3 regions of the Actinopolymorpha sp. B17G11 genome follow, and region 1 is predicted to be linked to each of the others. Evidence: riboswitches for the same ligand, from Rfam matches in the RefSeq annotation. Region 1 holds a riboswitch; each other region holds the start of a gene.

Region 1 (4,900 bases):
GACGGTTGCCTCGGACAGCGTGCCCTCGATCACGATGAACGCGCCCAGAGCCTCACCATGGTCGTGGAGTCCGGTGTTCTGTCCTGGCAGCCAGCTGATCAGCCAGATCTCGTGACCCGGGTCCCGGTCGAGCCGGGAGTACCAGCGGTCGTCGCCGCTGCCGAACTCGACGCCCTGGCGCCACCTGGCCGGCTCGCCCGCGATCCGGCGGACCAGGGCGGCGGCGGAGGCCACTCCGGCATTCGGGCGGGGCGGGCGAGCACCAGATACACCAGCAACTAGACCTGATTTATAGGAATTGAGATCCCGAAACGGAAGTGAGGTTGCGGACACAGCGTTCCTCCAGCGGAAGTCTTCACCGGGAAGTCGTGACGAACGTCGATCGACCTAGGGCCACACGCCTCCCCGGGTGTGGAGGAGGTCAGTGCGGACCAGCGGGGCGAGGACACCATTCGTCGAAGTGGTCGCAGCGCCGGCCGATCCAGAACGTCTCGAGCAGCGGCGTGGTCAGGGACGGACTCATGGGATCACCGCCGCTTCCGGCTGGGCCCACGACGGACGGGGCCGCGGGTCCGGCGTCGGGGCCCACGCACCGCTGCTGTCGGAGTACGACCAGCAGGTTCCCGACGAGACCAGCGCGCTCACGGCATCGGCGAGTCGGTCGACGTCGGCCACCGTGCTCCCGACGCCGAAGCTCGCCCGCAGCGCACCCTCCGGCGCACCCAGCCGGGACACCAGCGGGTGAGCGCAGAACCGTCCATGCCGGATGCCGATGCCGTGCTCGGCCGAGACGTACGCCGCGACGAGACCCGGATGCAGGTCGTCCACCGAGAACGCCACCACCCCGATCGAGCTCGGGCTGTCCCGCCAGATCCTGTGCAGGCGTACGCCGGGAATGCTGGCCAGCCGCTCGGTCAGGCGTTCCCGAAGGGTCTCCTCGTGGGTTTCGAGCGCACCGTCGGGGAGGCCGGCCAGGGTGTCGCACGCAAAGCCGAGCGCCACCGCGCCGAGCACGTTGGGCGTACCACCCTCGTGCCGGGCGGGCGCGGGTGCCCAATCGGTGTGGGTGAGGCCGACCTCGCGCGCCGCGCCGCCACCGGGAAGGTAGGCCGGGGCAGCGTCGAGCCAGTCGCGACGTCCGACGAGGACACCCGCTCCGAACGGTGCGTAGAGCTTGTGACCCGACAGCGCGAGGTAGTCCACGCCGCTGGCCGCCAGGTCGATCCGGCGGTGCGGGGCGAGTTGGGCGGCGTCCACGACGACCCGCGCCCCGGCAGCGTGCGCGATGTCCACGATGTCGGCGATCGGCAGCAGCTCGCCGGTGACGTTGGACGCGCCGGTGACCGCGACCAGTGCGGCCGGGCGGGCGGCGAGTTCGGCGCGCAGGCTGATGAGGGTGGCGCGCTGGGTGGTGCCGGCGAGGACGCAGCGGGTCTTCCCACTCGCGCGATGCCGCCACGGGAGCAGATTGGCGTGATGTTCGATGTCGAGGTGGACGACCGCTTCGCCGGTGGGTACGCAGTGTGCGAGCAGGGTGAGCGCATCTGTCGTGTTGCGGGTGAAGACCACCACGTCGTCCGGGCGGGCACCCACGAACGCGGCGACCTTGGCCCGCGCGGTCTCGTAGAGCGTCGTACTCACCTGCGAGGCGTATCCCGCCCCTCGGTGCACGCTCGCGTAGAACGGGAGAACGCCGTTCAGGTGGGCCGCGACGGCGGACAGGCAGGGCGCGCTTGCTGCATAGTCGAGTTGGGCGTACGGCACCTGCTGGCCGCTGACGACCGGCACCTGCAGGTCGGCACCGACCACCGGGAGGAGCGGCTGGAGGCCGGCTTCTGAGCCACGTGGAACGGCGTTCGGCGAGGGTGGAGCGGCGTTAGGCGGCGGCGAGGTGGCGGTGAACGACAGTGGGGTGGGGCTCAGCGGCAGTGTGGTGGCGCTGGGGGCGAACGGCGCACAGGGCGCAGGCGCGGTGTCGACTGGTGTCATGCGTACCTCACAAGGTCTCGGGGACCCTGTGGGCCGCGGGTCCCGCGCTTGTGGTGCCGGGCGGCACCACCTGGTCCTCACCCGGGGCACCCCACCGCGGTTGGAGGGTTGCCGGCCAGCAAGCCGGGGCTCTCAGGGCTTGGCGCCCTTGCTGGCACTCATGACCGCGACACACGTTAACCGGTGGCAGGAGCAACTCGCCTCGATGTATCAAATAATGGACGCGCGTACCAATATGCGGGCAGCCTGCAGCTCGACCTCCGGCAGCCCATAGTCGTACGTCCTCTTTGCCGAAGGTCGTGACCAGCCGTCGGAGGCCCACATCCGCAGCCTGGCGATCGACCGATCGGGGTCGTCGAACTGACCGCCGCGGGCTCGCTCGGGCGGGTCCGCATCCTGACCGTCCGGTGAACCGACCGGGCGTACCCACGGCTTCGGGGTTCCGCCCATCGACGCGGCCCGGCTACCGTGACCGGCATGCCTGCACCGACGAAGATTGTTCTCGACGAGTCCGAGCTGCCACGAGCCTGGTACAACGTGCTCGCTGACCTGCCGAGCCCACCGCCGCCGGTCCTGCACCCGGGCACCCACCAGCCGGTTGGCCCGGACGACCTCGCCCCGCTCTTCCCGATGGACCTCATCCTGCAGGAGGTGACGACCGAGCGGTACGTCGAGATTCCCGAGGAGGTCCTCGACGTCTACCGGCTGTGGCGGCCGTCGCCGCTCTACCGCGCCCATCGCCTGGAGAAGGCGCTCGGCACGCCGGCCAAGATCTTCTACAAGTACGAAGGCGGCTCACCCGCCGGGTCCCACAAGCCGAACACCGCCGTGCCCCAGGCGTACTACAACGCCAAGGCGGGCGTACGCAGGTTGACGACCGAGACAGGCGCGGGCCAGTGGGGCACGGCGCTGGCGTTCGCCTGCTCGCAGTACGACCTGGCCTGCGAGGTCTGGCAGGTGCGCGCGTCGTACGACCAGAAGCCGTACCGCAAGATCATGATCGAGACGTTCGGCGGCACCATCCACCCGTCGCCGTCGGACCTGACCGCGGCCGGGCGCGCCGTGCTGGAGAAGGATCCCGACTCGCCCGGGTCGCTCGGCATCGCGATCTCGGAGGCGGTCGAGGTCGCGGCGACGAACGCCGACACCAACTACTCCCTCGGCAGCGTCCTCAACCACGTGCTGCTGCACCAGACGATCATCGGCGAGGAGGTGGTCGCGCAGTTCGGCAAGGTGGGGTTGACACCGGACGTCCTCATCGGCTGCACCGGCGGCGGCTCGAACTTCGGCGGGCTCGCGTTCCCCTTCCTCCGCGAGAAGCTGGCGGGTCGGCTCGACGTCACGATCCGCGCCGTGGAGCCGGCGAGCTGCCCGTCGCTGACGAAGGGGGTCTATGCGTACGACTTCGGTGACACGGCAGGCATGACGCCCTTGATGAAGATGCACACGCTGGGCCACGACTTCATCCCCGACCCGATCCACGCCGGTGGGCTGCGCTACCACGGCATGTCGCCGCTGCTCTCCCATATCTACGAGCTGGGTTTGATCGAGGCGGTGGCGAAGACGCAGCGGGAGTGCTTCGAGGCGGGTGTGCAGTTCGCGCGTACGGAAGGGATCGTGCCGGCGCCGGAGCCCACCCACGCCCTCGCCGCGTGCATCGACGAAGCCCTGCGCTGCAAGGAGTCTGGCGAGGAGAAGGTCATCCTCACCGCACTGTGCGGGCACGGTCACCTGGATCTCGCGGCCTACGGTACGTATCTCGCCGGTGAGCTTGTCGACCACGAACTCGCCTCGGACCAGGTGGCAGCCGCTGTCGCGGGCCTGCCCACCGTCCCCGCATAGCGCCGGTTCTTTCGGACAGGGCGACGGTTCTTCCCGCATGGCGCAGGCGTTCCGCGCGGCGGCAAATGACCACGCTGAGCAGGCGTACGGACGCCCAGCCAGGCATCGACACCGGTCCAGGTCACACCTGCATGCTCAACGTGGTCATTTGCCAGCGGCCCCGCCCAGTCGATAGACCTTCGTACGACGGGAGTTCGGGCGGGACGAATCCTTGGGAGACAGGACATGGGTGAGGCGGGTCGGCGATTCGTCATCTACGGTGCCGGGGCGATCGGCGGCGTGTTGGGAGCTCGACTGCACAGAGCGGGCCACGAGGTCGTACTGATCGCGCGTGGAGCGCACCTCGACGCGATCCGGGACGACGGGCTGCGGGTGGAGTCGCCGTACGACACGGAGACGCTGCAGCTGCCCGCGGTGGGGGACCCGAGCGAGATCGAGTGGCGGCGCGGCGACATCGTGCTGCTGACGATGAAGAGTACGGACACGGCGGACGCGGTCCGGGCCCTCGCTGGAGCGGCCGACGCGCAGACGCCGGTCTTCTGCGTGCAGAACGGCGTCGCGAACGAGCCTATGGTCCTGCGGCAGTTCGCCAACGTCTACGGCGTCCACGTGATGTTCCCCGCGACGTACCTCACGCCGGGGGTCGTCCAGGCACCGTCCACGCCGGTCACCGGGATCCTCGACCTCGGCAGGTACCCGAGCGGTGTCGACGACACCGCCCGTGAGGTCGCGGAGGCGTTCCGGTCCGCGACGTTCGCCTCCGAACCGCGTCCCGACATCATGCGGCGGAAGTACACCAAGCTGCTCGGCAACCTCGGCAACGCCGTCGACGCCGTGTGCACGCGAGGCGACGGCCGCGACGAGGTGATCGACCGACTGCGCGCGGAGGGTCTCGCGGCGCTGGACGCGGCCGGCATCGAGTACCAGTCGTTCGAGGAGGACCGGGCCCGCCGCGGCGACCTGCTGCAGGTCAAACCGGTCAACGGCCAGGACCGCACCGGCAGCTCCTCGTGGCAGAGCCTCGCAAGGGGCACCCGCACGATCGAGGCCGACTATCTCAACGGCGAGA
Region 2 (4,900 bases), on a different contig from region 1:
CTCGGCCCGACCCTGGAGGTGGCGTTCAACCACTACCACAACCGGTACGGCGTCAGGCTGAAGCGGACGGAACGACTTCTCGAGACGCCGGGCGTCAGGCCGACCGGGGCCAACTACTTCCTCGCCTGGGAAACCCTCACCCACGCGAACAATCCGTGGTGATCGCCGATCGCCCGACCGCCAGGAAACGCCCACCAGGACAAGTGCGGCCGCGGCCCTAGACTGATCTGCCTCAGATACAGCAGGAGGCGTGCCGGCGTGACGGCCATTTTCGACTTCTCGACATTTCCGCACCTTTCGACCGAGCGGACGGTGCTGCGGGAGTGGGAAGCTGCCGACGCTGCCGACCTGTTCGTCTGGCGCAGCGACCCCGAGGTGCAGAAGTACAACTCCGCGCCGATGCGGGACGTGACCGAAGCTGCCCACCTGATCGACGAGATTCGCCGGGACTACTCCGCGCAGAGGGGGATCTCCTGGGCGGTCACGCATCGCGGCGATGGTCGCGCCATCGGTCTCTTCGGATTCAACTCCTGGGAGAGATTCCATCGCCGCGCCGACATCGGTTATGACCTCCGGCGCGATTACTGGGGCCGCGGGATCGCGACTGAAGCCCTCGAGGCCATCCTCCGGTTCGGGTTCACCCGCATGGACCTCAACCGCGTCGAGGCGGAGACGATCGCCGACAACCACGAGTCGGTACGCCTGCTCAAGCGACTGGGATTTCAGCGAGAAGGCCTTCGGCGGGCGTACTCCCTGGAGGAGGACGGCACCTTTCACGACAGTGCGATCTACGGCCTTCTCGCACATGACTATCGCTGAGGCGGCGGGCGGGTTCGTGGACCAACCGTCAGTTGATCCCTGACGCGGCTCACGATTCGGGGCCCGCGTGGGTGTTCCTTCGCGTCCGCCGTCCGCCGTGTGTCGTCCGCCGTGTGTCGTCCGCCGTGCGCCTACCGCTGCCGGACGGCGTAGGTCAGGTGCGTCACCCTCGGGGAGGGCTCCGCGCGGATCGGCTCCAGGGCCACGCGGCCCGCGTCCACGCCCTCGAACAGGCGGATTCCGGAGCCGAACAGCACGGGCGACAGCGCGATCGAGAACTCGTCGATCAGGCCGGCGTTCACGTACTCCAGGATCGTCGCGCCGCCGCCCGCGATGCGGACATCTCGGTCGCCGGCGGCCTCGCGGGCCTGGTCGAGGGCGGCCTCGATGCCGTCGTTGACGAACTGGAAGGTGGTCCCGCCCGGCCGCTCCCAGGGGTCACGCTTCTCGTGCGTCACGACGAACACCGGGGTGTGGAACGGCGCCTCCTCCGGCCACATCTGCTCGCCGGCGTCGAACATGCGCTTGCCCATGACGCTCGCGCCGGTGCGCAGATACGTCTCCCGCACGATCTCGTTGTCGCGCCCTTCCTCGCCGCCCCCGCCGAGCTTCAGGTTCTCCCGGAAGAACCGCAGTGGGAAGACCCACCGCTGCAGTTCCACCCACTGCTGCCCCATCAAGTCCCCGAGGGACTCGGGCGCGATGAAACCGTCCAGCGACATCGACACGCTGAAGAACACCTTCCCGGCCATCAGTCCTCCGCTCCCAACCGAGTGATCTCGGTGACGTAGGCCGCCAGCTTGCTCAGGGTCTGCTGGCCGGCTTCGATCGCGTGGTACTTCTCGACCGCCTCGTCGCGCAGTTCTTTGGTGGGGAACACCGTGCGCATCTCGATCCGGGTCGCCGCACCGTCGGGCTCGAACGTCAGGACCGACTCGAAGGCGTTCGGGTCGCCGCGGGACTCACCGTGCAGCAGCGCGATCCGTTCCGGCGGGGCGATCTCGGTCCAGGAGATCCACTCGGTGTAGTCCGTCCCGTCCGGCCCGTGCATCACGAAGTCCCACTCCCCGCCGACGCCGAACTCGAACGACCGCGTGGTCGTGGTGAACCCCTCCGGCCCCCACCACCGCGACAGGTGCCGCACCTCGGTGAACGCCTCGAACACCAGCTCCCGCGGGGCGTCGATGACCCGGGAGATCACGATCTCCCGGTCAGCCGTCGCGGACTGCGCCGGCCCTCCTCGTCCCGTCGCGCTCATCAGCTACTCCTCCTGCCCTGCCTGCTCTAGACGGGCCTGCTTCAGGTCCTGCACGTACGCGTCCAGCCGGTCGAAGCTCTCGCTCCAGAAGCGCTCGAACCCACCGGTCCACTCGTGGACCGGTCGCAGCCCGCGGGCGTCAAGGCCGTACAGGCGCTGCTTGCCTGCCTTGCGGTCCCGCACCAGCCCGACCTCCCGGAGCACCCGCAGGTGTTTGGACGCGCGCGGCTGGGTCATCCCCAACTCCCGGGCCAACTCGGTCACCGGCCGCTCACCCGCCCGCAGCAGCACCAGGATCTCCCGGCGCCGCGGCTCGGCGATCGCGTTGAAGACGTCCGACGTCGTCGCGGCTCGTGCCATGTCCGCCATCATATGCCCATATCGGCATGCGTCAAGTCGTGAGGAATCAGGCGGCAGCGAGATCCAGCGTGTATCCGGGAAATCCCTCGCAGAGAGGGGTCACGCCGTACTCCGCATAGACGTCGAGGCTCGCCTCAGGCCCTATCGAATGCTCAGGCCCTCGATCCGCGCGCCGAGTGCCGACTTGACGGACGGCCATTCGGTCGCGACGACAGAGAACATGGCCGAGTCGCGCAACGCCCCCGCCTCCCCAGGCGCCCACGAGGCCGACCAACTGCGCAACACCCCCTCGAAGCGCGCCCCGAGGCCGTCGATCGCCCGGCGCGAACGTTCGTTGCGGGCGTCCGTCTTGAGGTCGACACGGGCCACCCCCAACGTCTCGAACGCATACGTGAAGAGCAGCAGCTTTGCCTCGGCATTGATCCCCGTGCCCTGCGCCGACGCCGCAAGCCAGGTCCAGCCGATTTCGATGGCGCGCAGGTCCTGCCGGTCCGGCCACGTTCGCGGGTTCCAGAGGGCTGTGCAACCCACGGCCATACCGTCCCGCTGCCGGACCTGCGCGAAGGGCGTGAGTCCCTCGCTCCTGCGAGCGAACTGGGTCGCCAGGTACTCCTTCACCCCGGCGGCACGGGGAACCACGGTGAAGCCGTAGGTGCGGCGATCTTCCTCCGCGGCCCGCGCCAGATCCGACGCGTGAGCCATCGCCAGTGGCTCCAGCCGAACGAACGATCCATGGAGTACGGGCACATCGAGCCATGCGCTCATGAGTGCCTCCTCATCGTTCCTGGCATTGGCACCTTGCCGTAGGGCAGGTTGCCGGACCGTCATTGGGCCAGGTCCCTCGGATCCTCTGGATGAACCTCGGTGAGGGGATCATGCCTCGGCGTAGGACGGCGGTCAACGTCGGCCGCCACCGAACCGGCGAACTGCCGCGAACACCGATGAATCCGCGCCACGATCGTGGTCTGCACCTGCGTCACCCGCGGAATCGGCGGTTCGGCAAACGAATGAGGATGACTGAGGAGGTCCCGATCATGGGCAAAGTGATCGTGGGGGCCACGGTGTCCGTTGACGGGTTCATCGCGGACGAGAACGACAATGTGGGCCCACTGTTCGAGTGGTACGGAAACGGCGACGTGGCGACAACCATGGGAGATCCGGACCGGGTTTTCCATGTGAGCGCCGCCAGCGCCGAGTACATTCGTTCGACCTCGGGCAATGTTCGCGCGGCGGTGATCGGTCGGCACCTGTTCGACATCACGAACGGATGGCACGGCGTACCCGCGGCAGGCGATCACGTCTTCGTGGTGACTCACCAGCCGCCCACCAACTGGGGGTTCCCCGACGCGCCGTTCACGTTCGTCACCGATGGTGTGCCCAGCGCCATCGCGCAGGCACAGGCCTACGCCGGCGACGGCGACGTGTCGGTGACCTCGGGCGACATCGGGCGCCAGGCTCTCGAGGCCGGTCTGGTCGACGAGGTCCACCTCAGCGTGGCACCGGTCATTCTCGGCAGTGGGAAGCGCTTCTTCGGATCCTCCTCCCTGCCCCAACAACTGCTGGAGAACCCGCGGACCATCGAGGGGGATCGCGCCCTGCACCTCATCTACGCCGTCCGCCCGTCCTGACAGGCCGACGAACGCCTGCTGTCGCGGGGTTCTTCCCAGCCTTCACCTGGTCGGATCGACAAGGGTGAACGGTACGACCGACCTGAGCGGCACGTCGTCGCCGCCCAGCTGGGCGTGGAGAAGGTCGACGGCGCGGCGGCCCATCTCCTGCTGGTCCTGCTTGATGTAGACGAAGGTGCCGGCATCAGTCGGCGATTCCAGTGAGTCGAAGCAGGCGATCATCCGACGGTCGGGATCCCATTCACCCGCGTGCTCGAGAACCTGTCGCAGCAGGACGGCGATGTTGTACTCGCAGGCCACGAAGCCGGTGATGCCTGGTTCGCGTTTGAGGAAAGCGCGCAGAGCCTCGCGGTCGGCGCTCGCCACGTCCGCTGACCGCGACCCCGGCAGTGTGCTGTGGAATTCGGTGAAACAGCGTTCGGCGTCTGGTGGATGTCCGCGCTCACGCAGGACGTCACGGTATCCCTGCATCCGTTCCTCGATGCTGGAGGTGTTCTCGACCGGTGGGGACAGGAAGGCGACCTGCTCGTGTCCCTGGTCGAGCACGCGAGAGGTGAGGGCACGAGCCGCGGCTGCGTTGTCGGTGAAGACCGAGCATGCCGGGATCCCACGAAGGTACCGGTCGACCAGGACGAGCGGAGAGCGGTCGAGCACGAGCCGCACCAGGCTTGCGTTGTAGAACTCCCCGTGGACAGGGAAGACGATCAGTCCGTCCGCGACACCACCGACGAGGGCATCGATCGCCTGCTCCTCGACCTGCTGACTGTCCCGGGTCCGCCGGACGACCAGGTGGTAGCCGAGTTCTGCGCACCGCTCCTCGATCGCACAGAGGAGT
Region 3 (4,900 bases), on a different contig from region 1:
TCGACGGATGACAATGCGGCCGGACGCATCCAGATGCCCGGACGTGCACCCCGCGAAGCGATGTCGGCGGCGAAACCCGCCATGTCGTCGAACAACCCTTCCACACCGGCGGTCCACGGACCGCCGGGGCACACACCGCCAGGGCTCCATCCGGCATCGACCACGCAGTAGGGACGGACCGGATGGCCGTCGGCGTACTCCACGATCGTCTCAGCGTCGCGAAGGATCTGTGCCGGGCCGAAGTCGCGGCCGTACGCGTAGTACCAGTTGTTGCAACCGACGACGGGATCTCTTACTGGTAAGGGATCGTCACACATCGCTGCCGTCAGCCGGCACTGGACCGCGTACGCCGACTCGCCTGGATCCCCGCCGACGGTGACGACGGTCGCCGCGTCGAGAACTCGATCGCCCAGCAGCACGGGCGATCCGCCGCTCCGCACGTCGATCCAGCAGGACACGCCATCGGCGTCGACGGTCCAGGAACAGAAGGCGTTCGGACGAACCCGCACACCCATGCCGGACGTCGTGCCGGTCGCCTGGTCGTGGCCCAACCACGACCACGGCAGTAACCGGTCTGGTTGGAGGGTCCGCCACTGCAGATCGCCGTACGAGCGCTCCCATGCATCACCGAGTACGAGGGTCGACTCGGGGTGTGGCTCACGCCAGCGCAGGACCACCCACGAAAGTTCCCGGCGGGGAGACGCCACCTGGACAGCACGGCCGCCGGTGACGGTCGGAAGACTGACCTCGACCTCCGAGGACGTGAAACGGCCTCCGTCAAGGTGAGCTTGACGGGGGCCGTCACGATGGTCGTGGACGACGAACACCGCGTCCGGAAGCTTCAGGGAAGGCACGTGGACTTCCTTTCCGGAGACTCCGGGAACCGGGTTCAGCAGTCAGTGACCGGAACTCGGGCCGCCCCACGAGCGGGCCCCCGCCAGCGAGCGGGCTCTACTGCCAGCGACGGTGCGGTTCAGCCGCCGGCGACGGCGGGGATCACCGAGACCTGAACGCCTTCCGGTGTGGGGGTTTCCAGGCCGGAAGCGAAGCGCACGTCCTCCTCGCCGACATAGACGTTGACGAACCGGCGCAGCTTCCCGGCGTCGTCGAGCACCCGGGCGCGGATGCCGGGGTACTTCGTCTCCAGGGAGTCGAGCACCTCGCCGAGCGTGGCACCGTCCGCGTCCACCTCGGAAGCGCCGCCGGTGTAGGTGCGCAGGATCGTCGGAACTCGTACCTTCACGCTCATGCGAGCCCTGCCTTCGTGAATGCGTCGTACGTCGGACGGATGGTTGCCGCAGGTCCCACCTTGCCGGCGATGGCGTCCAGCGTCTTCAGTCCGTCGCCGGAGTTGATGATGACGGTCTCCGCGTCAGGGTCGAGTTGCCCGGTGTCGATCAGCTTTCTCAGCGTCGCGACGGTGACGCCGCCGGCGGTCTCGCCGAAGATCCCCTCCGTGCGCGCGAGCAGCGCGATGCCCTCGACCACCTCGTCGTCACTGACGTCCTCGACGACACCGCCCGTGCGTCGGCAGACATCGAGCACGTACGGTCCGTCGGCAGGGTTGCCGATCGCGAGCGACTTGGCGATGGTGTCCGGACGTACCGGCGCCACCACGTCGTGGCCCGCCTTGAACGCCGCCGACACCGGCGCGCAACCCGTCGCCTGCGCGCCGAAGATCTTGTACGGCGCATCCTCGATCAGCCCGAGGTCGACGAACTCCCGCAGTCCCTTGTCGACCTTCACCAGCTGCGCACCGGACGCGATCGGGACGACGACCTGCTGGGGCAGCCGCCAACCGAGCTGTTCGGCGATCTCGAAGCCCAGCGTCTTGGAACCCTCGGCGTAGTAGGGCCGGACGTTGACGTTGACGAACGCCCAGCTCTCTTCCTCACCGGCGATCTCGCTGGCGAGCCGGTTGACGTCGTCGTAGGTGCCTTCGACAGCGACCAGGGTGCCGCCGTAGACGGCGGTCGTGAGGATCTTCTGCTGTTCGAGGTTGTGCGGGACCATGACGACGCTGCGGATGCCCGCCCGGGCAGCGGCCGCGGCGACGGCATTGGCGAGGTTGCCGGTCGACGGGCACGCCAGCACCTGGAACCCCAGCTCGCGGGCCGCGCTGAGTGCGACCGCCACCACGCGATCCTTGAACGAGTGGGTCGGGTTGGCCGCGTCGTTCTTGATCCACAGGGTCCTGACACCGAGGGCGGCGGCCAGGCGGTCGGCACGGACGAGCGGGGTGAGGCCGGGTTCCGTGTTGGGGAACGACGCGACGTCGGTGGGCACCGGCAGGAGCGCCTGGTAGCGCCAGATGTTGGCCGGCCCCGCGGCGAGGTCGTCGCGGGTGATCTGCGGGTAGTCGTAGGCCACCTCGAGGGGGCCGAAGCATTCGGTACAGGCGTACTGCGCGCCGAGTTCGGTGGTCGCGCCACACTCGCGACATCGCAGACTCGTGGCGTTGCCGAACGCACCGGGGCGGGGGGTCTGCGCGGCGCCCGTCGTGTCGGCGCCGGCGTACGTGGTCGTCATGAGAGGCCTTCCTTCCTCATCTTCCTCAAGCGTCCGAGCCGGCCCAGGGATCTCCTGGTCGGGTCGTCGTGAGCCGGACTTGGCACCGTGTCCGCCGCGGGGCCTCTGATGCACGCGAGACACACGCGTCGGCGGTCGGCCGGTTGCCGGGGCTTCGTCGGGCCGGTCCCTCTGCCCCTCTGGATGAGATTCCTTGTTGAGTTGTTGTCGGCGAGCGTAACTGACCCGTCTCCGAGATCGTCCGGCAGGACCAGTATTCGAGACGGTTGTCCACCATCGGGACGGTGGCGGTCGGTCCCGCGCCGTGAGGAGCCGCAAATGACCACGCTGGGTAGGCGACAGGACCCCCGCCATGCGTCCACGCATGTGTCGGGTTCCGGGGGCCTACCCAGCGTGGTCATTTGCCTGGCGATTCGGCGAAGGTCGCCAAGGGTCGCTAAGCCCGGACCCACCGACGAATTGGGTGGGATGAGAGTGGCGTGGACCTGTTGCGGCATGGCGGCAAGCGTCCCTCGGGTCTTCGACCGGGCGTACACGCCGTCGACGTTGGGGTTCTTCCTGTGTGCGCGGGCTGAATGCGTTGCTGGCTACGGTGATTGCCGCGACCGGCGCGCCGGTGGTCGTGGCGCAGCGGCTGCGCAAGGGCTCGACTGGCTCACCACGCGGCGCGAAGCGGCTGGTCAGCGACGCGCTGAAGACCATCCGTGGCCTGACTGCCGCCAAGCCGCTGGTCCGGGCGGACTGGGCGTTCTTACGGACGCGGCCTGGGTGCTGTCGGCGGTCCCGCCGGCGCCGATGTGTCGATCGCTGGCTCATCGGACGTCTCACCGGCTGGCGTCGCCCGTCGCCATTGACGAGGCATTCTCGGCGACGGCAAGGAATCTGGCCAAGGTCGGCGACTGGTTGCTCGCCGACCAGGCCAGCGCCATGTCCCATAGTGGAAGGTCGTCCTGGATCGGGCGGTAGACCACCTGACTCGCATCGTGCGGTGGTGTTGGAGAGATGAGAAGCGAGACGCCCAGGTCGGCGGCGACGAGTGCGGGGATGGTCTGCACCTGAGCCTCCTGCACGATCCGCGGGCTGAACCCTGCGGCCAGACAGTAACCGATGATCGTGTCATGGACGATCGGCCCGGAATCTCTGATGAAGAACACGAATGACTCGTCGGCCAGTGCGGCGAGGGGAATACGTTCGTATCCCACGAGCCGGTGGGTCGCCGGCAGGGCTGCCACGAGCGCGTCGCGCGAGATCACCTTCTTCGTCAGCCCGTGCAGCGCCATGACGGGCCGGAGCAGGCCGACATCGAGATGACCGCTGCGTAGGGCCACGCTCTGTTCCAACGTCGTCATCGTGCGGGCGTTGACGACGACGTCCGGATATGCAGCACGGAAGGTACTGACGAGTCGCGGAATCGCATCGTAGGTTGCCGACTGGACGAATCCCAGCCGTAGGGAGCCAACCTCGCCAGCGTGCGCGCGTTTGGCGTCGCGTACGACTTCGTCGCTACGGGCAAGGATCTCGCGGGCCCCGGCGACCACGACCTCGCCAGCCGGAGTCAGGACGAACCGCCTTCGTGCACGCGAAAAGAGAGGGACACCGAGGTCCTTCTCCATGGCGGCGATCTGCCGGCTAAGCGAGGGTTGGGTGACGCCGAGCCGCTCGGCCGCACGACCCACATGCAGCTCATCCGCGACCATCAACAGGGCGCGCAGCTGGCGCTGCGAACTCGATATCATGCGCAAGATGATATGAGAGCACAACGATTTGGGCATTGGACGCATCAATCGCTGGCTCATAGCCTCTCCTGCATGACAACGGTGAAGGCGATACGCCCAATGGACACCAGGAAACTTGGCCCGCTCCAGGTGACCCGGCTCTGCCTCGGCACGATGCTCATGGGCGGCAAGACGCCGCGCGACGAGTCGCACCGGATGCTGGACCGCTACCTCGAGGCCGGCGGCAACTTCCTCGACACCGCGGACGTCTACGGCGACGGGGAGTCCGAGCGCACGCTTGCGCCGTGGCTGGCCTCGCACCGCGACGAGGTCGTCGTGGCCACGAAGGTCCGCATGCCCGTCTCCGACCCGCCCGGGAAGGGCCTCGCCCCTGACCGCGTGCGCGCGGCGTGCGACGCGAGCCTGAGGCGCCTGGGCATCGACGTGATCGACCTCTACCAGGTCCATGCACCGGACCCCGACACGCCGCTCGAGGACTCGCTGGAGGCCCTCGACGGGCTTGTGCGCGCCGGTAAGGTGCGCGCGCTTGGCGCCTCGAACTTCCCGGCGTGGCTGCTCGCCTGGGCGGTCGGGCTGCAGGACCGCAACGGCTGGGCGCCGTTCGTCTCCCTGCAGCCGCAGTACTCGCTCGTGGA

The links. A riboswitch is a leader RNA that binds a small molecule or an ion and turns the genes downstream of it on or off. The one in region 1 is predicted to bind S-adenosylmethionine.
Region 2: linked by a shared signal. The riboswitch ahead of ABN028_RS01920 (GNAT family N-acetyltransferase) and the one ahead of ABN028_RS07390 (aminotransferase class V-fold PLP-dependent enzyme) in region 1 are both predicted to bind S-adenosylmethionine.
Region 3: linked by a shared signal. The riboswitch ahead of thrC (threonine synthase) and the one ahead of ABN028_RS07390 (aminotransferase class V-fold PLP-dependent enzyme) in region 1 are both predicted to bind S-adenosylmethionine.

Annotation. Positions count from the first base shown of each region.
Region 1 covers NZ_JBEFTW010000005.1:28,755-33,654, forward strand. Annotated here, with positions in the region: gene ABN028_RS07385 (cysteine dioxygenase) at 1-234, opposite strand, end outside; gene ABN028_RS07390 (aminotransferase class V-fold PLP-dependent enzyme) at 520-1,989, opposite strand; SAM riboswitch class IV at 2,029-2,155, opposite strand; gene ABN028_RS07395 (TrpB-like pyridoxal phosphate-dependent enzyme) at 2,467-3,831, shown strand; gene ABN028_RS07400 (ketopantoate reductase family protein) at 4,057-4,900, shown strand, end outside.
Region 2 covers NZ_JBEFTW010000001.1:442,834-447,733, reverse strand. Annotated here, with positions in the region: gene ABN028_RS01945 (alginate lyase family protein) at 1-162, shown strand, start outside; gene ABN028_RS01940 (GNAT family N-acetyltransferase) at 259-819, shown strand; gene ABN028_RS01935 (dihydrofolate reductase family protein) at 951-1,571, opposite strand; gene ABN028_RS01930 (SRPBCC family protein) at 1,571-2,077, opposite strand; gene ABN028_RS01925 (ArsR/SmtB family transcription factor) at 2,081-2,437, opposite strand; gene ABN028_RS01920 (GNAT family N-acetyltransferase) at 2,579-3,202, opposite strand; SAM riboswitch class I at 3,210-3,298, opposite strand; gene ABN028_RS01915 (dihydrofolate reductase family protein) at 3,451-4,065, shown strand; gene ABN028_RS01910 (GntR family transcriptional regulator) at 4,108-4,900, opposite strand, start outside.
Region 3 covers NZ_JBEFTW010000001.1:51,681-56,580, reverse strand. Annotated here, with positions in the region: gene ABN028_RS00260 (alpha-amylase family protein) at 1-854, opposite strand, end outside; gene ABN028_RS00255 (MoaD/ThiS family protein) at 974-1,249, opposite strand; gene thrC (threonine synthase) at 1,246-2,529, opposite strand; SAM riboswitch class I at 2,543-2,719, opposite strand; partial or broken gene ABN028_RS00245 (IS1380 family transposase) at 3,077-3,335, shown strand; gene ABN028_RS00240 (LysR family transcriptional regulator) at 3,354-4,265, opposite strand; gene ABN028_RS00235 (aldo/keto reductase) at 4,338-4,900, shown strand, end outside.